One region of the Acetobacter vaccinii genome, then DNA from elsewhere that is predicted to be linked to it. Evidence: riboswitches for the same ligand, from Rfam matches in the RefSeq annotation. Region 1 holds a riboswitch; each other region holds the start of a gene.
The links. Region 1 has a riboswitch for cobalamin ahead of FLP30_RS06750 (hypothetical protein). Riboswitches for the same ligand answer to the same signal wherever they lie in the genome.
Positions count from the first base shown of each region.

Region 1 (4,765 bases):
GGGGTGCAGCCTGCCAGTAAGATACAGGTCAACAGGCTGGCCAGCGCTCCGCCGCGCCGCACGGCAGCACCATAGGGGGGGGATGTGGTGGGGCGTGGGGGCAGGGGCGTATGGGGCATGGGGGTCAGACCGTCACTGGGCTTACGCGGTGGTTGATGACCTGGCCAATAATCAGCAGCGCCGGGCTTGATGCCTTTTGCTGTACAGCCAGATCAGGCAGTGTTTCCAGCGTGCCGGTGATCACCCGCTGGTCGGGGGTTGTGCCGCGTTCCACCAAAGCGGCGGGCCAGTCGGGTGGCAGACCGTGGGCGGTCAGCCTGGCGCAGATATGGGGCAGGGTGGACAGCCCCATGTAAATGACAACGGTCTGATTGTGCCGGGCTACGGCGTCCCAGTCCAGTGTGATGCTGCCATCGGCTTTGGCATGGCCGGTCATGAACAGGCAGGATTGTGCACAGTCGCGGTGTGTGAGCGGAATCCCCGCGTAGGAGGCACAGCCATTGGCAGCGGAAATGCCCGGCACAATGCGGAATGGCACGCCAGAGGCGGCCAGTGTTTCCATTTCCTCCCCGCCGCGCCCAAAAATAAAGGGGTCCCCCCCTTTCAGGCGGAGCACGCGTTGGCCCGCCTGAGCACGGCGCACCAGCTCGGCGTTAATGCCTTCCTGCGGCAGGGTGTGTTTGTTGCGGCTTTTGCCCACAAATATCCGCTCTGCATCACGGCGGACATAATCCAGAATGCCGGGGGCTACCAGATTGTCATACAGCACGGCATCAGCGTCCTGCATCAGGCGCAGGGCGGCAAGGGTCAGCAGGTCCGGGTCACCCGGTCCGGCCCCGACAAGCCAGACCTCGCCCCGCTGGGTGTGGTTGGCCAGCAGGCTGTCCAGCTCCTGCCGGGCCTGCTGGGTCTGCCCTTGGCGGGCCAGATGCCCGCCCATACCGTCCAGGAACCGTTCCCAGAGCTGGCGGCGCTCGGCAGGGTCGGGCAGTTTCTCACGCAGCCAGTGGCGCTGGGCCTGCATGAAGGCGGCCAGACGGCCAAGCCCCGCGGGCATGATTTCCTCTATACGTGCGCGCAGGCGGCGGGCCAGAACGGGGGCAGCCCCCCCGGTGGACACCGCAATCTGCACCGCCCCCCGGCTGACAATGGCGGGGGTGATGAAGCTGGAAATTTCAGGGTCATCCACCGCGCAGACAGGAATACCATGGTCCTGGCACAGCGTGGCCAGTGCGCTGTTCAGCCCCCGGTCGTCTGTTGCCAGATAGGCCAGACGGTAACGGGGGGCCAGCAGGGTTGCGGCATCTTCTGGCCGGGCATGGGTGGCTTTGTGCGTTATGGCACCTTCGTCCGCCAGTTGGCGCAGTTCTGCGCAGAGTGTGGCGGAGACAACATGCACCTGTGCCCCGGCCCCCAGCAGAAGCCGCACCTTGTTGGCCGCAACCTGCCCCCCGCCCACGACCAGGGCTGGCGCATCGGCCATGCGGAGCATAACAGGAAACCAGGCTGACGGATCGGATGATGGCTGCATGCCGCATGAGCAAGCAGGCTTTGCCCTCGGATGCAAGAGAGAATACGCGCTTTTCCCCGGTGGTGTGTCATGGATGCGGGCGTGCAACGCATGGTTTTTGCTCGCACTGGCGGGTGTGGGGCGGTAGTGTCGGGCCTGACGGTCGATGGTGCCGCGCAAGCGGCTGAAAAGGGAACACCGTAAGCCCAGCGCCACAGGGCAAGTCGGTGGCTGTGCCCGCAACTGTAGGCAGCCGTCTGGCTCCGGCACCCGTGTTTCGGGTAGTCACTGGCCCTGTGGGGCCGGGAAGGCAGGAGGCAGGGGAGAGGCTGCAAGTCAGGAGACCTGCCATCGTCTTTTTCAGCCATGTCACCCGCCGGGACCAGCGGGGGGCAGAGTAGCCTGCATGATTTTCAGCCCCTTGCCCCCTCAGGGGCGCTCCTACCCTGCCACTGGGGGCGGGGCGGCGGAGATGCACCCATTGGTGCGGCATCTGCTGTCCCTTGCGCCAGACCGGGCTACCGCCCTGCGCGTGCATGACGGCCCCCCTTTGCAGGAGGAAGCCAGCCTGCAACAGGCGGGGGCGCAGATACTGCACAGCCTTGTCGGGGCAGTGCCTGCCGAATTTGCCGCACGTGGCACCCGGCTTGAAACGGTGTTTCGCCCTTTGCTGGACGAGGCTCTGGCTCTTGCCCTGCGTGTTCGCTTTCCGGGGGCTGCGGCATCTCCGGCAGGGCAGGCTATTGTGCAGGCCTACGTGGCTGCTCAGCAGGTTGTTGGGGCGCAGCGGGCAGCCATGGCGTTATATTGCGCACGCTAAGCTTGTAATCCTGGTGCGGCTTGGAGGCAGGTCAGCGATCGCCCAAGCCTGCCTTCTGCCGCCAGTGGCGGGGTGAAAGCCCGCTCCATTTCCTGAAAGCCCGGCTGAAGGCGCTGGTTTCGGAATATCCCAGCTGGGTCGTAATGGTGCTTATGTCGTGCTCTGGCAGGCGCAGCAGACGTTGGGCTTCGGCATAGCGCACGCTTTCCAGCAGGCTGGAATAGGACAGGCCCTGCTCGGCCAGCCTGCGTTGCAGGGTCCAGGTGGGCATGTCCAACTGGGCCGCCAGTGTGGCGATGGTATTTGCACCTGTGGGCAGGTCACGCAGGATGAGGGCATGTGCCTGTTCGCGCAGCGTCTGGGGCTGCGCTACGGCAGGGGTATGCCCGCGGGCAAGCGCAATCAGGGAAGCCCGCATGATATCCAGCATGACAGGGTTGGCGTCGGGCATGGGGCGGTGCAAGTCCGCAGTGCGGAAGACCAGAGCATTCACACTCTGCCCGAAGTGGACATCAGCCTGAAACGCATCCCGGTGGGCGTTTGCCTGTTCGGGCTGGGGGTGGGTAAAGCAGACGGCTTGGGGTGTCCAGTCTGGCCCCAGCGCATGGCGCAGCAGGTTGGTGAACATGCCCAGCGTCAGTTCCGCATCATGGCGGCGTTCTGTAATGGCCGGGTCCAGAATGGCGTATTCCAGCCGTATCAGGGGGCCTGCGCGCACCAGGCGGGTGTGGGTCAGGGCCTGATGGTAGCCAAAGTGTGTAGCCAGGTTGCTGACAGCCTCCTCCACCGTGGCGGAGAGCAGGGCCACAAAGCCGATCAGCCCCAGCATCTGGGGTTGGAACTGCTGGCCAAACCACAGGCCCAGATTGCCGTCCCCTGTCTCCCGCGCGGCTTCGTGGAACAGGCGGCAGTATCCATCCAGGCTCAGCCGGTCGGTGGGCATGGCAAACTGGCGGGTGCACAGCCCGGCCCGGCCCGCAATGCGGTCAATGTCGCCGCCGCGCTCGGTCATGAAACGTTCAACGCCTGCCGCCGCGGCGGCCAGAACGCCGGGGGGTGATGCGCTGTCAGCCGGAGCCATGCGGTCCTTGTCCTGCGTGGTGTGGCAGCACATGGGGTGTGCCGCGTGTGACCAAGTGTCAAGAATTTGTGCGATGCGGTCAAGCCGTGGACGGGCGGACATGATACGTTGCATGATCGAACCAAGGGGCATGCCAGCCCATGCCCAAGGTGCTGCCAGTTGGGAGAAGGGACAGGTCGGATGGCGTATCAGCATGCCCTGGGGGGTGAAACCTATCGTTTCGACACCTTGCAGCAGCTTCTGGCGGTGGCCTCACCCGCCCGGTCGGGGGACCAGCTTGCGGGGCTTGCCGCCGGGTCAGACGCCCAGCGCGTGGCAGCCCGCCATGCGTTGGCCGACCTGCCGCTGGACACATTCCTCAAGACCGCGCTGGTGCCGTATGAGGCGGACGATGTGACCCGCCTGATTATCGACACGCATGACGCGGCGGCCTTTGCGCCTGTGTCCCATATGACAGTCGGCCAGTTCCGCGACTGGCTGCTGTCGCACGAGGCCGATAGTGCTGCCCTGGCGGCTGTAGCGCCGGGGCTGACGCCGGAAATGGTGGCTGCAACCAGCAAGATCATGCGCAATCAGGATCTGATGAGTGTGGCCCGCAAGGTACGGGTTATTACCCGTTTCCGTAACACCATCGGGCTGGAAGGGTGCCTGACCACGCGCCTGCAACCCAACCACCCGACAGATGACCTGAAAGGCATTGCGGCGTCCACGCTGGATGGCCTGCTGTGCGGCATGGGGGATGCGGTTATAGGCATTAACCCCGCGACAGACAGTGTCGCCAATGGTCTGGCGTTGCTGGACATGCTCGACCATGCCCGCCAGCTTTATGACATTCCGACCCAGACTTGCGTGCTGACCCATGTGACCAACACGATCGAGATCATGAACCGCGGTGGCGCGGTGGATCTGGTGTTCCAGTCCATTGCCGGGACACAGAAGGCGAATGAGGGCTTTGGCGTCACCCTTGGTATTTTGCAGGAGGCGTATGAGGCTGCTCTGTCGCTTGGGCGCGGCACGCTGGGGCAGAATGTCATGTATTTTGAAACCGGGCAGGGTGCCGCCCTGTCAGCCGGGGCGCACCATGGTCTGGACCAGCAGACAGTGGAGACCCGTGCCTATGCCGTGGCCCGCGCTTATAAGCCGCTTCTGGTCAACACGGTGGTGGGGTTTATCGGTCCTGAATATCTGTATGACGGCAAACAGATTATCCGTGCCGGGTTGGAGGACCACTTCTGTGCCAAGCTGCTGGGCGTACCCATGGGGTGCGATGTCTGCTACACTAACCACGCTGAGGCTGATCAGGATGATATGGACACCCTCATGGTGCTGCTGGCCACGGCGGGCATTACCTTCC
Region 1 covers NZ_CP043506.1:1,507,586-1,512,350, forward strand. The annotation lists gene FLP30_RS06740 (esterase/lipase family protein) at 1-119, opposite strand, end outside; gene cysG (siroheme synthase CysG) at 125-1,531, opposite strand; cobalamin riboswitch at 1,661-1,877, shown strand; gene FLP30_RS06750 (hypothetical protein) at 1,917-2,330, shown strand; gene qhpR (AraC-like transcriptional regulator QhpR) at 2,362-3,411, opposite strand; gene FLP30_RS06760 (ethanolamine ammonia-lyase subunit EutB) at 3,592-4,765, shown strand, end outside.

Region 2 (4,765 bases), 1.1 Mb from region 1:
GGCTGACATTGTGTTTGATGTTGGCGGTATCCACGCACCGCCAAAAGGCCGCTATGACCACCACATGCGGGATAAACCCCTCCGGGATGATGGTATTCCATTCAGTGCGGCAGGCCTTTTGTGGAAAGATTACGGGCTGGCCGCCATCAGAAACATTCTGCCGAACGACCTAGATGAGGCCACATTGGCCGCCATCTGGCAGGCCGTTGATAAATCCCTGATTATCCCTGTTGATCAGGACGACAACGGCGTGGTGAAAATGGGCCGCCTTTCCCTGGCAGATATTGTGTCAGCCTGCAGCCCCCCCTGGGACACTGCTGAACTGTATGGAGCCGACATGGCCCAGCAGAAGGAAACGGAGGGCTTTGCCAATGCTGCTCAGGCCGTTGCTAGCCATCTGCGCAACAGTATCGACAGAACACGCGCCAGCCTGAAGGCAACAGACCGCGTCCTTTCTGCTCACAAGCAGGCAGAGGACAAGCGTATCCTGCTAATGGATACCGGCATGCCGACCGAGAAGGTTATTTTTGAGCATAACCTGCCTGTTGTTTACGTCGTCTCCCCCGCAGGGTCAGCCCAGTGGAATGTCAAAGCTATTCCCCCCGTGCGGGGAGATTTTGGCCAACGTGTGTCTTTGCCTGATGCCTGGGCAGGGCTGGAAGGCCAGGCCCTGGCACAGGTATCCGGCGTGGCTGATGCCAAATTCGCACATCCGGCCCGGTTTATCTGTGGGGCCGCCAGCCGGGAAGGCGCACTTGAGATGGCACGCCGTGCATTGGAGATCGACGCAGCCCTTAACCAGACACCCTGACATCTGTCAGGCTTTGACAGTTTCCAAGCCTCTAGTTACACACAATACGATGGTGTCCCTCACGGGATTTAAAAGGGAAGCCGGTATAGCAAGCATGCTTAGTCCGGCACTGCCCCCGCAACTGTAAGCGGTTAAAAAAGGTCTTTTATGCTTTGCCCTGTAGCTGGCAAAGCCACCACTGGGCTCCCCCCGGGAAGGTGAAAGACCCCTTGGGACGTTACTGTCCCAGCCGCAAGTCAGGAAACCTGCCATCCGACCTATCTGAGTGTCATGGGCTATGGCGGGGTGCCGTAGGCCATGAGGCCACAAACCGTGTGCCCCTCCGTCGGAGGCCTCTCCCTCTCGCACCCTGTTTTTGCATAAGGCGCAAAAACATGCCGAACATTTCAGGTGTGAGCAGGCAGGTAAAAACTCACGTTTTTTCCGCACTCGCTTGGTTCATCGGCTGCCAACAGCGTTTATCTTCCAAAGCGCGACTGTTCAGTAGAGCAGGAAACTCCTTTCCATGACAGCACGCGCCATCATGATTGCCGCCCCACGTTCTGGCGGAGGCAAAACAACAGTTACCCTCGGCCTCCTCGCCGCCTTTAAAGCTATGAGAGTGCGGGTCAGAGGCGCAAAAACTGGCCCCGACTACATCGACCCGGCGTTCCATGAAGCCGCCACAGGCCGCAGTAGCTTCAATCTCGATAGCTGGGCTATGCCGCAGCCGTTGCTGAACTCTCTGCTGGATCACAGCGCGCACGAAACAGACTTTGTTATTATTGAATCCGCAATGGGGCTGTTTGACGGTTTGATGGCACCAGACAAAGCCCGTGGCGCACCTGCTGATATTGCTGAACAGTTTGGTATTCCGGTTGTGCTTGTGCTCGACGTTTCCGGGCAGGGCCAGTCAGCCGGTGCGGTCGCCCATGGTTTTGCCACGTTCCGCCCCGGCCTGAAGGTTGCTGGGGTTATTCTCAACCAGGTTGCCTCTGCCCGTCACTTGGCTATGGCCGAAAGTGCGGTCACTTCAGCCGGCCTTAAAGTGCTGGGCGCGTTTATGCGCGACCCAACACTTGTCCTGCCAGAGCGGCACCTAGGGCTTGTTCAAGCACGCGAACACCATGACCTTGCTGCCTTACTGGGTCACCTCGCCACCCGTACTCAAGCCGCCCTCAATCTGGACGATCTATACGCAACTGCGGCACCTCTACCCCCCCATACTCAGCAACAGCATTTTGCTTTGCCGCCACCAGGACAAAGAATTGCGGTTGCGGATGATGCGGCTTTTTCTTTCTTCTACGGCCATCTTGGGCAGGGCTGGCGGGATGCCGGTGCTGAGCTGGTTCCTTTCTCTCCCTTAGCAGATGAAGGACCAGACCAATCCTGCGATGCCTGTTGGTTACCCGGAGGATACCCGGAGCTATATGCGGGCACTCTATCAGCAGCATCGACCTTTCAGGATCAGTTGTCACAGTTCGCGCATCACAGCCCGGTCCATGGAGAATGTGGGGGCTTTATGGTTCTTGGGCGCGCGCTGGAGGATTCCCAAGGAAAAATCCATGCCATGGCAGGCCTTCTCAACCACGTAACAAGCTTTGCCAAGCGTAAAATGACTCTGGGTTATAGAGAGACCATAGTCCGTAGCCCCTGTATTCTGGGGGAAGTAGGTACCCGCCTGCGTGGGCATGAATTCCATTACGCACAAGTCATAGAACCTGGGCAGGATGCCCCTCTGGTGGATCTGTTTGATGGGGCCGGCAACAGCCTTGGTCCAGCCGGAGGGCAGAGGGGCCGGGTGTCCGGGTCCTATTTTCATGTCATGGCGCAACAGGAACATTCTAATGACATCTGACAGCCACGATGCCGACAGGCACAAAGAAAAAATGCAGCGCCGCAAGGCTGTACAGGACCAGGAAGTCGCCTCGAAAACAATCGAAAAAGGCCTCCTGATGGTGCACACAGGGGCTGGCAAAGGCAAATCAACCGCTGCATTCGGGCTGGCATTGCGCATGCTGGGGCGCAACCGGCGCGTCGTAGTTGTGCAGTTTATCAAAGGTGCCTGGTCTACAGGGGAGCGCACGGCCCTGACACGGTTTGATGACCTTCTGGAATGGCATACTGCCGGGGAGGGGTTTACATGGGAAACACAGGACAAAGCACGGGATATTGCCGCCTGTGCCCATGCGTGGGACATCGCCCGTGAGGCCCTGCGCCGGACAGATGTAGACTTGGTGGTACTGGATGAATTGAACATAGCCCTGCGCTATGACTATCTGCCCCTGTCCACTGTGCTGGCTGATCTGGAAGGGCGGCCACAGAGGCAACATGTCGTTATAACAGGCCGTAACGCTCCGGCTGACCTCATTACTGCGGCTGACCTGGTCACAGAAATGACGCTGGTAACACACCATTTTAAAAACGGGGTCAAAGCACAGGAAGGGATTGAGTTCTAATGCCTTCGCCGCGTGCCCTCATGTTCCAAGGGACGGGTTCGAGTGTTGGTAAATCCGTACTGGTCGCGGGACTGGCGAGGGTCCTGACCCGCCGGGGCCTACGTGTGCACCCCTTCAAACCCCAGAATATGTCCAACAACGCTGCTGTTACCGCTGACGGAGGGGAAATCGGGCGGGCTCAGGCGCTACAGGCCCAAGCCTGTGGCATTGCCCCAACCGTGGACATGAACCCGATTTTGTTGAAGCCACAAAGTGATATTGGCGCACAGCTTGTGGTGCGTGGTCATTTGAGGGGAACCTTTAAAGCCAGGGATTATCAGCACATCAAACGGGACTTAATGCCGCATGTTCTTGATTCATTCCAATCCCTAGCGCAGGGTGCCGATATTGTTCTGGTCGAAGGAGCGGGCTCGGCCTCAGAAGTTAATCTACGGGACCACGATATTGCCAATATGGGCTTTGCCCAGGCCGCCGACGTTGATGTTGTGCTGATTGGCGATATTGACCGCGGTGGAGTTATCGCCAGTCTGGTGGGAACACAGGCTGTGTTGGCAGACGCCGATGCCCGCCGTATCCGGGGCTTTATCGTCAATCGTATGAGGGGTGATCCCTCTTTGTTCTCATCCGGCATGAGTCTTATCGCAGAACACACAGGCTGGGCACCTTTAGGGCTTGTTCCCAACCTCGGCATTCTGCAAAGCCTGCCGGCTGAGGATGCTCAGGACCTGTGTGCTCATCATCACTCTGCACACTCTGGGCACATCAAAATTGCCGTACCCCATATGCCCATGATCGCCAATTTTGATGACCTGGACCCGTTGTTCAATACGCCAGACGTGGACGTGCTTTTTGTAGAGCCCGGGCAGGCACTCCCTGTGTGTGATCTGATTATTCTACCCGGGTCAAAAAGCACCTGCTCTGACCTGGACTTCCTCCGCCAACAAGGCTGGGATGTGGATATCAAAACTCATGTGAGACGTGGAGGGCGAGTGCTGGGTATCTGCGGTGGGTACCAGATGCTCGGACATACCATCAGTGACCCTGAAGGTATTGAGGGAGTTGTAGGTCACTCTCCCGGCCTTGGCCTTTTGGATGTCACGACCGAATTGACGCATGGTAAGCGCCTGCTTGCGGTAAAGGGCAGGCTGGAACCGGAACAAGTGGCTGTGCACGGGTATGAGATGCATATGGGCCGCACAACCGGGAACGATCAGGCCCGGCCTTTTGCTTTTATCGACCAGCAGCCGGAGGGAGCCTGTTCCCCCGATGGGCAGATATGGGGGACATATCTTCACGGGATCATGGCCAGCGGTGCCATACGTCAGGCCTTGCTTGCCCGTTTGGGTATGCAAGCGCCCCGTTATCAGAACCATGAAAACATCGTGGAAACCGCCCTGAACACCTGGGCAGACCATTTGGAACACCATATTGATATCCCAGCGCTACTCAAACTGGCGCGCCCTGTATCCTTATGAATACCCCCCAGATGCAGTTGCCAACCCATGGTGGGCAGGTT
Region 2 covers NZ_CP043506.1:2,562,583-2,567,347, forward strand. The annotation lists gene FLP30_RS11465 (MYG1 family protein) at 1-811, shown strand, start outside; cobalamin riboswitch at 845-1,078, shown strand; gene FLP30_RS11470 (cobyrinate a,c-diamide synthase) at 1,317-2,648, shown strand; gene cobO (cob(I)yrinic acid a,c-diamide adenosyltransferase) at 2,638-3,249, shown strand; gene FLP30_RS11480 (cobyric acid synthase) at 3,249-4,724, shown strand; gene cobD (threonine-phosphate decarboxylase CobD) at 4,736-4,765, shown strand, end outside.
Region 2: linked by a shared signal. The riboswitch ahead of FLP30_RS11470 (cobyrinate a,c-diamide synthase) and the one ahead of FLP30_RS06750 (hypothetical protein) in region 1 are both predicted to bind cobalamin.

Region 3 (4,765 bases), 1.0 Mb from region 1:
TCCAGCGTTTTCCGCCAGACAGGGGAGGATGCGGCTGGTGAGGCTGTGTATGACCCCCAGCCTGTGACCATTTATGACGGCAGCGGCAAGACCGGCATGGTCTATGGGCTGTACGCGCAGGACGAATGGCGGCCGACAGACACACTGACCATCAACTATGGCCTGCGCTTTGATGGCGTGAGTGAATATACGTCGGAAAATCAGGTCAGCCCACGCATCAACGTGGTGTGGAAGCCGTGGCGCGGGGGTGTGCTGCATGCGGGTTATTCCCGCTACTTTACGCCGCCGCCGTTTGAGATTGTGGGCACGTCCTCACTCAACCGTTTTGCGGGCACCAGCGCGGCCCCTGCCAATTATCAGAGCACCAAGGTCAAAGCTGAAAGAGACCATTACTTTGATGCGGGGATCGAGCAGAGCATTCTGCCCGGCTGGCGTGTGTCGTTTGATGCGTATTACAAGCTGGCACATAACCTGATTGATGAAGGGCAGTTTGGTGCCCCCATTATTCTCAGCGGCTTCAATTACCGTCGCGGGCAGGTCAACGGGTATGAATTCAGCACGTCATACACGCATGGTCCCCTGTCCCTTTACGGCAACTTTGCCTGGTCGCGGGCTATCGGCAAGGATATTACCAGTGCCCAGTTCAACTTTTCGGACGAAGACCTGGCCTATATCCACAACCGCTGGATCCCGCTGGATCACGACCAGCGCTGGACTGCTTCTGCCGGGGTTACCTACAGCGCGTTTGATAAAACCCGCTTTCCGCTGCGGCTGTCGGCCACCATGCTGTATGGCAGCGGCCTGAGGGCTGATGGGGCAACCCCCAACGGGGCCAGCCTGTCACCTTATGCTACGGTCAATTTCTCGGCTGTGCAGACCATCCACAATACATTTGGCGGTCTGTGGCATGGTGATACGCAACTGCGGCTGGATGTGATCAACCTTGCTGACCACACCTATCTGCTGCGTGATGGGTCTGGCATCGGGGTGGGTGCTCCCCAGTATGGCCTGCGCCGTACAATCCTGTGTGGGATTGCACAGGGGTTCTAAAGTAAAGGCCGGGCGGTTGTGCCGCCCGGCCTTTTTAACGTTAGCCCTGAGGGGCTTCGACCAGCGCCGCTTTGAGGCGGGCTTCCCCTTCGGGGGAGAGTGAGGTCTGCACAATACGGGCATGGCCCTTGAACTGTGCCAGATCGGCCAGCACCTTGTCCGGCTGGGACTTGCGCACCAGTACGAACAGTGCCGAGGTGTTGGGCGGAATGGTGTCGCTGAGCGAGCGGATAAAGTCGTCGTTGATCCCGTAGTCGGAGAAAGACCCCGCCAGCGCCCCGGCTCCGGCCCCGACTGCACTGCCGATGACAAAGCCCGCCAGCGGGTTCAGGCACAGCAGGCCCACAAGCGTGCCCCAGAACCCGCCTGACAGCAGCCCCCAGGAGGCACCAGCCCGTTCCAGATTCACGCTCTGGTGCAGCCGTGCCTTGCCTGTGCCGTCACGCGTGACCACAACGGCGTCTTCCAGATCGAGCAGATATTCGGTTTCCAGCTTGCGGCATTCGGCAAGGACCTTTGCCGCGTCATCCACATGGTCAAAGCCCAGAACGATCAGATCAGACATGCTGTCTCCTCCAGTACGCTGCCGTGGCCACTCTGGCCGGGCATGGCATCCTGTTTGCGTTACGATATGGGCAGGATCATCCCCAAGTCCAGATGGGGGGTGCCATTGCAGCCCTTTGCAGGTGGCATGGGCGGGGCACGGACCAGTGTTGCCTGCCATCCGCAGTGGGAGCGTGATGTCAATTGTGCAACATGTTGCTTATTGACACAGGGGGGGGAGCCTATAAAGCACGAGGCATGATGGTTTCCCCCGCAGGGGATGAAAAGGGAACCGGGTGCCAGATGGCTTGCCATCTCATTCCCGGGCTGTCCCCGCAACTGTAGGCGGTGTTCCTGCGCGATCTGGCTGTTATGGCCAGCCCACTGGAAGGCACATTCCGGGAAGGGTTGCAGGGTTTTCCAACCGCAAGCCAGGAGACCTGCCATCATGCGGAGTTGCAGACGGGATAACGCTGGTCGGGGTGTGTCGGCGGGCTGGACTGGTGGTCACACCATACATGCGGGTGTCCTGCGTATGTATGGTTCAGTCAGCCGTAGTCTCGTGGCAACGCTCTAGCGTACGACTGCCATTGCCATGACCCTTCGATATTTCCTGCTTGCTGCGTCCGGTCTTGTGTTTGCCGGGCATGCCGCCCACGCTGCCACGTCCACGTCCACGTCCACGTCCACGTCCACGTCCACGTCCACGTCCACGTCCACGTCCACGGCTCAGGGGCAGGGTGTTGCGGCGGCACAGGGGGCAGCCCTGCACACGGTCGTCTCCCTCCATACCGATGTCTTTCCCGAGAACGTGACAGTCAGTGCTGCGCGCAGGCCCACGCTTGCGACCGAAATCGGGACGGCCACAAGCATTATCACCGAGCAGCAGATCCTGACCCAGCAACGCCGTACGTTGAGTGACGTTCTGGCCCGTCAGCCGGGTCTTACGGTGGTCAGCACCGGGGGTTTTGGGGGCACGACCTCCATTTTCATGCGGGGTAATAATGCCAACGAGGTCAAGGTCCGGCTGGACGGCATGGATATTAACGACGGCAGCACAACAGGCGGCCAGTTTGACCCCGCACAGTTTGTGACTGACGGCATGGGCCGTGTGGAAATTCTGCGCGGACCGCAAAGCGGGCTGTATGGGGCCGATGCCATGGCCGGGGTAATCGATATGACCACGGCACAGGGGCAGGGCCGCTTTACACCCTTTGTGCGGATTGAAGGCGGCGCTTACGGCACCTTTAACCAGACCCTGGGTGCGCGGGGCAGCAGTGGCCGCTTTCATTACAATGTGACGCTATCGCATTACCGGCAGGACGGTTTCCACGCTATTCCCGGCTATATCGACAAGTATTTCGGGGCTACGAGCGAGCAGCGGCATCGGGGCAACCGTAACGACAACCGCACCGCCAATATCCGCCTTGGTTACGATGTGACCAACACGCTGGACCTGGGGCTGACAGCCCGCCTGATCCAGGGCAACTATCACAGCTATAGCGCCTATAACCTGATGGACGAAGCCTATGGTCTCGTCGGGAGCGAGCGCGAGCATACGACCCAGAATGAGGCCATTGTTCGCGGCACGGCGCATCTGTCATCCTTTGCGGGCAAGTTCGATCAGATTATCGGTCTGGGCTACATGACCACGCGGCGGAGCTGGACGGAAACTGGCACGACGCTTGATGGCAGTTCCCTACTGTATGACCCCACCTATTACCGCTCCAGCCGCATCAAGGTGGACTGGCATGGCACCGTCAAGCTGCGTGAATATGGCACACTCCTTGTTGGTGCCGAGCATTTTCATGACTGGTTCAGCTCCAATCAGGGCAACACCTCTGGCACGGCAACGCCTTTTTACACGACAGCAGGCATGGATACCACGGCGGGGTATGGGCAGTACCAGGGTAACTGGAACCATATTCTCTATGGTGCTGCCAATATCCGCTATGACACCAATTCCCGCTACGGCAATTATGTGACATGGCGCGTGGCCCCGGCCATTCATATCCCCGGCACAGGCACGGTTATCAAGGCCAGCGGCGGCTCTGGTTTTCATGGGCCTTCGCTCTACCAGTTGTTCGGCAATCAGATCGGTCCCAGCTATGCCATCATGGGCAATCAGAAACTGCGGGCCGAACGCCTGATCGGTTATGATGTCGGGGTAGAGCAGGCTTTGCTGAAAGACCGCCTGCACTTTGGTGCCACATGGTATGAAAGCCATGTGCGCAACCTTATCCAGTCCACCAGCAATTATTCGTTTTCGTCCAATGGGCAGTATTACACGACGTATTCTTACGGCAATGTGGCCCAGGCCCGCATGTATGGGGTGGAAGCGTTTGTAAACTGGAAAGCACTGAACACGCTGGACCTGACCCTCAACTATACCTGGACCCATGCGCGGGACGCCACGACAGGCCAGATGCTGCAACGCCGCCCGCAGCATAAGCTGGACTTTGGTGCCAAATGGACGCCGGTGCAGGACCTCACGTTCTCAGGCAATATCCTGTATATCAGCGGCTGGCGGGATACTCCGGTCATTGCCGGGTCTGGTGGGTATTGCAGCACCTGCGCCAAGGGGCAGGGCTATGTCACCATTGATATTGCAGCCAATTACCGCATTAACCGGTATCTGAGCGTTTTTGCACGGGCGGATAACCTGCTTGACCGGCAGTATGAAAACCCGGTGGGCTACCTTCAGCCAGGCCGTGCGGGCTATGGCGGCTTTACGTTGAGCTACTAATGGCCTGCGCCCTGCTTTTTCAGGGGCTGCGTCGTCGGGGCAGGTGGCCTGTGACCCGTTGTGGGCAGGCGGCTGTGCGGGTTGGTTGTGGAGCACTGATGCTTGCCGCGTGGTGCTGGGGGCTGTCGGCTGGCGCATGGGCGGCGGGGCGCGTGGCATCGCTTAACCTGTGTGCCGACCAGCTCGTCCTGCAACTGGCGGACAGGGCCGATATTATCGGCCTGACCCCCCTTGCGCGGGATTGCACGGAATCCGTTCTGTGCGATCAGGCAAAGCAGGTGCCGGTTTTGCCTGCCAAGGCGGAAACCGTGCTGGCGGCCCATCCATCGGTGCTGCTGGCCAGCCCTTATAGCGCCCGTCTGGCCGTGCGGGCTGCGCGGGAGGCAGGGGCCAAGGTGGTCATGCTGCCCCCGGCGTCCTCTCTGT
Region 3 covers NZ_CP043506.1:506,799-511,563, reverse strand. The annotation lists gene FLP30_RS02270 (TonB-dependent receptor) at 1-1,050, shown strand, start outside; gene FLP30_RS02265 (DUF1269 domain-containing protein) at 1,091-1,615, opposite strand; cobalamin riboswitch at 1,839-2,055, shown strand; gene FLP30_RS02260 (TonB-dependent receptor plug domain-containing protein) at 2,189-4,339, shown strand; gene FLP30_RS02255 (ABC transporter substrate-binding protein) at 4,438-4,765, shown strand, end outside.
Region 3: linked by a shared signal. The riboswitch ahead of FLP30_RS02260 (TonB-dependent receptor plug domain-containing protein) and the one ahead of FLP30_RS06750 (hypothetical protein) in region 1 are both predicted to bind cobalamin.

Region 4 (4,765 bases), 1.0 Mb from region 1:
TTCTGGCAGATCGATGACAACACTTTCAAAGTCTTCATGCTCATGATCATCATGACCATCGTGATGCGATGGCCGCGCAGCAAGGTCGTCTTCCACCGCTGCTCCAAGCCCCAGAACAATCTGCGGATCAATCGCCCCGTCACGTACAGCCACGATAGGCAAGGGGCGGGGAGCAAGCTCTGCAATGACTGCACGCGCACGCTCCAGACATGCAGCATCCACCAGATCAGCCTTGGTCAGAAGCACGATATCCGCACAGGCAAGCTGGTCCTCAAAAACTTCAGCAAGAGGGGTATCATGATCCAGGCTGTCATCAGCCAGCCTCTGGGCATCTACTGCCGCAATGTCAGGTGCAAAACGCCCTGCGGCAACGGCTTCTGCATCAGCTAGAGTGATGACACCATCTACGGTAATGCGGGAGCGAATACCCGGCCAGTCAAATGCCTTGAGCAGAGGCTTGGGCAGAGCCAGACCTGACGTTTCAATCAGAATATGGTCAGGTTGCTGTGGCAGCGCCATCAACCGCTCGACTGTCGGAATAAAATCATCCGCGACCGTACAGCAGATACACCCGTTGGCGAGTTCGATAATGTTTTCAGCCGGACAATTTTCATCGGCACAGGATTTAAGAATGTCGCCATCCACTCCCAATGTACCAAATTCATTAACAAGCACGGCCAGACGGCGACCTTGTGGAGCGCTCATCAAATGGCGGATCAGGGTCGTCTTGCCTGCACCGAGAAAGCCCGTAACAACAGTGACGGGAATTTTTGTAAGGCTGGTTCCCGCCTGACGGGACAGAGTTGTTTCAATCATGTTCAACGCTCCTGCGGGGGAAGGCGAGCAAGGCTCTGCTTGCGGAAAATCAAAGGGCGCTCACGCCACGGCACAAGCCCATCTGACGTAGCCGCATAGGCCGCAGCCCCTGCGAGAATATCGTTGGCGTCATCCTGACTGAGCCGCCCGTACACATAGCTCCAACACGCAGGAGCGCTCAGGGCTACCACACACCCATTGCTACACGCGGACAAACACTCCACAGGAGCAATGGTAAGGCCTGGAGGCCGTGGGCTTTCTAGCAATGCAGTATAAAGGCGGGCACCAGCCACAGGCTGCCCATCCACGACGGGCTGACCTGCACGGCAGGTTGTACAGACAAAAAGCGTCGCGTTCATGGCTCAACCCTGTTCATAGTCAGGGTATGTACGGCCAAACTCCTGCTGCCGCCATCAGGCAATCACAGAGTATTTAGCCGGTTACAGCACACCCCGGCTGCCCGTTTCATCCGTTTGCTGGCAGGTCTCCCGGCTCCCGGATTCAGGGTTTCCCCAATGATCACCCGCCCTTCCCAACATGACGTCAGTGGCACCAGGTGATCTTTCCGGTAACGGTCGCGGGGGCGGCTGTGCCTGAGCCTGCCTTGCGAGCAGGCCTGTCACATTCCCTCTTAGCCTCTCCATAAAGTCTCTTCACAGAGCGGAACCAACACCTCTTGCTGTTGGGGCAAGGCTTTGCACATGTCAAGTTTTCGCCGTCACTTGCAAACATTGCAGCCTGAAATTTCGGAGAAAAATATAGGAACATCTATTTGATATTATTGTAAAATAAGACAAAAAGTGGGTTTTGGAACCCTCTGAAAAACACTCATTCACGAACACTAGCCCGTTACACATCCGATATAATGCACCCGGGAGCTTGATTAAAATTAATGAACGCATAAAATACTCCCTACCAGTATAATGAGGCGAGTCCAATGCCACACACACCAGCAGAAAAAAAACGGGCTCTTGCCAGAGTACGACGCATCCGTGGGCAGCTGGACGCTCTGGAAAGTGCGTTGGAGCAAGGTGTAGAGTGTGGTCCTGTTTTACAGCAGCTTGCTGCGGTAAGAGGGGCAGTCAACGGCCTGATGTCGAGTGTCTTGGAAAGTCATCTACGCGAAGAGTTTTCTTCGCCGCCTCATCCAGATGCACCGGAGCAAAGAAATATCGACGATATCATATCGTTGATGCGCTCCTATTTTCGTTGAAACAAAATCCAACAAAAAATCATGATTATACAAAGGGCTAACAAGCTATGAAATCACGTGCGGCCGTTGCTTTTGAAGCAAACAAACCTCTCGAAATTGTCGAAATCGATGTTGCGCCTCCTCGCGCTGGGGAAGTGCTTGTCAAAATTACACACACGGGTGTGTGCCATACGGACTCCTTCACTTTGTCAGGCGAAGATCCTGAAGGGCTTTTTCCTGCCATTCTTGGGCATGAAGGGGCCGGGATTGTTGTCGAGGTGGGAGAGGGCGTCACGAGCGTAAAGCCAGGTGACAGCGTCATTCCACTCTACACAGCAGAGTGTGGCGAGTGTCTTTTCTGCAAATCTGGAAAAACCAACCTTTGCGTTTCCGTTCGTGCAACGCAGGGCAAAGGTGTCATGCCAGATGGGACGAGCCGCTTTTCATACCAGGGCAAGCCTATCTTCCATTATATGGGATGCTCCACGTTCAGCGAATATACGGTCGTAGCTGAAGTCTCGCTGGCAAAAATAAATCCTCAAGCCAACCCTGGCCATGTTTGCCTGCTCGGATGCGGGGTTACGACAGGTATCGGAGCCGTTCACAATACTGCAAAAGTTCAACCAGGCGATACTGTCGCAGTATTCGGCCTTGGAGGAATTGGTTTGGCCGTTATTCAGGGCGCGCGCCAGGCAAAAGCAGGACGCATTTTTGCGATCGACACTAATCCTGAAAAATTTGAGCTTGCGAAAGTCTTTGGAGCAACTGATTTTCTGAACCCAAAAGATTATGACAAACCCATTCAACAGGTTTTGGTGGAAATGACTGGGTGGGGCATTGATCATACCTTTGAATGTATTGGCAACGTCAATGTCATGCGTGCCGCGCTGGAAAGTGCTCATCGTGGATGGGGGCAGTCTATTGTTATCGGCGTTGCTGGGGCAGGGCAGGAAATCTCAACCCGTCCATTTCAACTCGTGACCGGACGTGTCTGGAAAGGCTCTGCATTTGGAGGAGTGAAAGGCCGCAGCCAACTCCCCGCAATGGTAGAACAGGCGATGCAGGGAGATATACAACTCGAGCCTTTTGTGACACACACCATGCCGCTCGAAGATATCAATACCGCATTTGATCTTATGCATGAAGGTAAATCCATTAGATCTGTTATCCATTATTGATATTTTTATTAAATAGAATGTAATAAGTTAAAAAACTATCGAGAGGGTTTTTTTAAACCCTCTCTTTTATTTCTCTCTCTATGACTTCATTTCCCCTGATATCAATTTAGGGCTTCTGTCTGAAGTCCATTAGTATCTCAAATATCGAGAAACACTTGGCCCGCCTGATCGAGCCAGAGATTTCTCCAAACCTCTGATTTTTGAGCTACTCAGAGCTATCCAGATAAAAACCGTCGGCAGGTCATATGATCCGATGTCAAACGCAGCACAATCTATCTGATGAACACAGGCGGAGAAGTTCAATCAACGATCACCTAATTTTGTGCCTCAAGCCTCGAAATACCTTAGGAAGAAATCATTCATGAAACCCTGATCGTCAGGAGGAGTGAAATCATAACACAGGAGCTTGAGAGGCCTCTCATGCCTGATATGTTGCCACTTTACAAAAAACATTGACATAAAAAATTAACTATATTTAATTAAAATTCAAGCTCTCTCTATTGAAACATAACTTGGCCAACAATCATGTGTGATCATTCGGTGTCTCTTATCCCCGATACTCTGCAAAAGCTATTTGATAACTCATCAATAGCTCTATCTTTGGCTGATGCTGGGCAAGATAAGCCGCTAATCGCAATCAATACCCCATTTTGTAATCTTACTGGTTATACAAAAAACGAAATTATTGGTCGGAATTGCCGCTTCTTACAAAAAAATGCCGACAATACAATCGCCCGAAAAGAACTTCGTGAATTTCTTGACAATAAAGGTGATCTAAGCATCCGAAAGGCACTTATAAATTTCAAATCTGATGGAACTCCCTTTATTAATCTTCTTTATATGTCTCGCTTATGTGACAGCAAAGGGAATACGCGTTTTATTTTGGCATCACAATTCGAAATTAGCAATTCATACCCAGAGACGTTTGCTCATTATGGCATAGAGCTTCAAAGCACCGTTCAAAAAATCACCCCCGCTGTCGCTCAAGCTGGCATAATATTAGAAGGTTCAATAAGAGCAATTGCAAATTCAACTAGTATGATTGCTCAAGCAAAGCTAACCCTTGAGGAATTGAAAAATTCTGGGCCTGTATTTTAATGGAATATGAAAACAATAACGTGATTATGCATAATGACTCTTTTAACATTGTTGCCATAGGTGCATCAGCTGGAGGGCTAGAAGCCCTTCGCGATATGCTAGCCGTCGCCAAACCCCCAACCAACCTTGCCTTCGTTATAATACAGCACCTTGATCCAACGCATGAAAGCATGCTCGCCCAGCTTCTCAACCGCACCACTGCATTAGACGTTTTGCAATGTGAAGGTGGAGAAGATATTCGAACTGACCACGTTTATATTATTCCACCGGGAAAAGGACTTGCCATTGATAATGGCAGGTTAAGACTTACCGACTTTACTCAGCCTCGCGGACTGAGGAAGCCAATTGATGATTTTTTTGCATCGCTGGCTCATGACTGCCAAGGAAATGCCGCGTGTGTCATTTTATCTGGCACAGGAGCAGATGGATCAGTCGGCCTACGTACTATTAAGGAGTATGGCGGCGTTTGTATCGTACAAGA
Region 4 covers NZ_CP043506.1:2,537,741-2,542,505, forward strand. The annotation lists gene cobW (cobalamin biosynthesis protein CobW) at 1-816, opposite strand, end outside; gene FLP30_RS11385 (DUF1636 family protein) at 819-1,175, opposite strand; cobalamin riboswitch at 1,278-1,502, opposite strand; gene frmR (formaldehyde-responsive transcriptional repressor FrmR) at 1,754-2,029, shown strand; gene FLP30_RS11395 (S-(hydroxymethyl)glutathione dehydrogenase/class III alcohol dehydrogenase) at 2,077-3,186, shown strand; gene FLP30_RS11400 (PAS domain-containing protein) at 3,727-4,284, shown strand; gene FLP30_RS11405 (CheR family methyltransferase) at 4,284-4,765, shown strand, end outside.
Region 4: linked by a shared signal. The riboswitch ahead of FLP30_RS11385 (DUF1636 family protein) and the one ahead of FLP30_RS06750 (hypothetical protein) in region 1 are both predicted to bind cobalamin.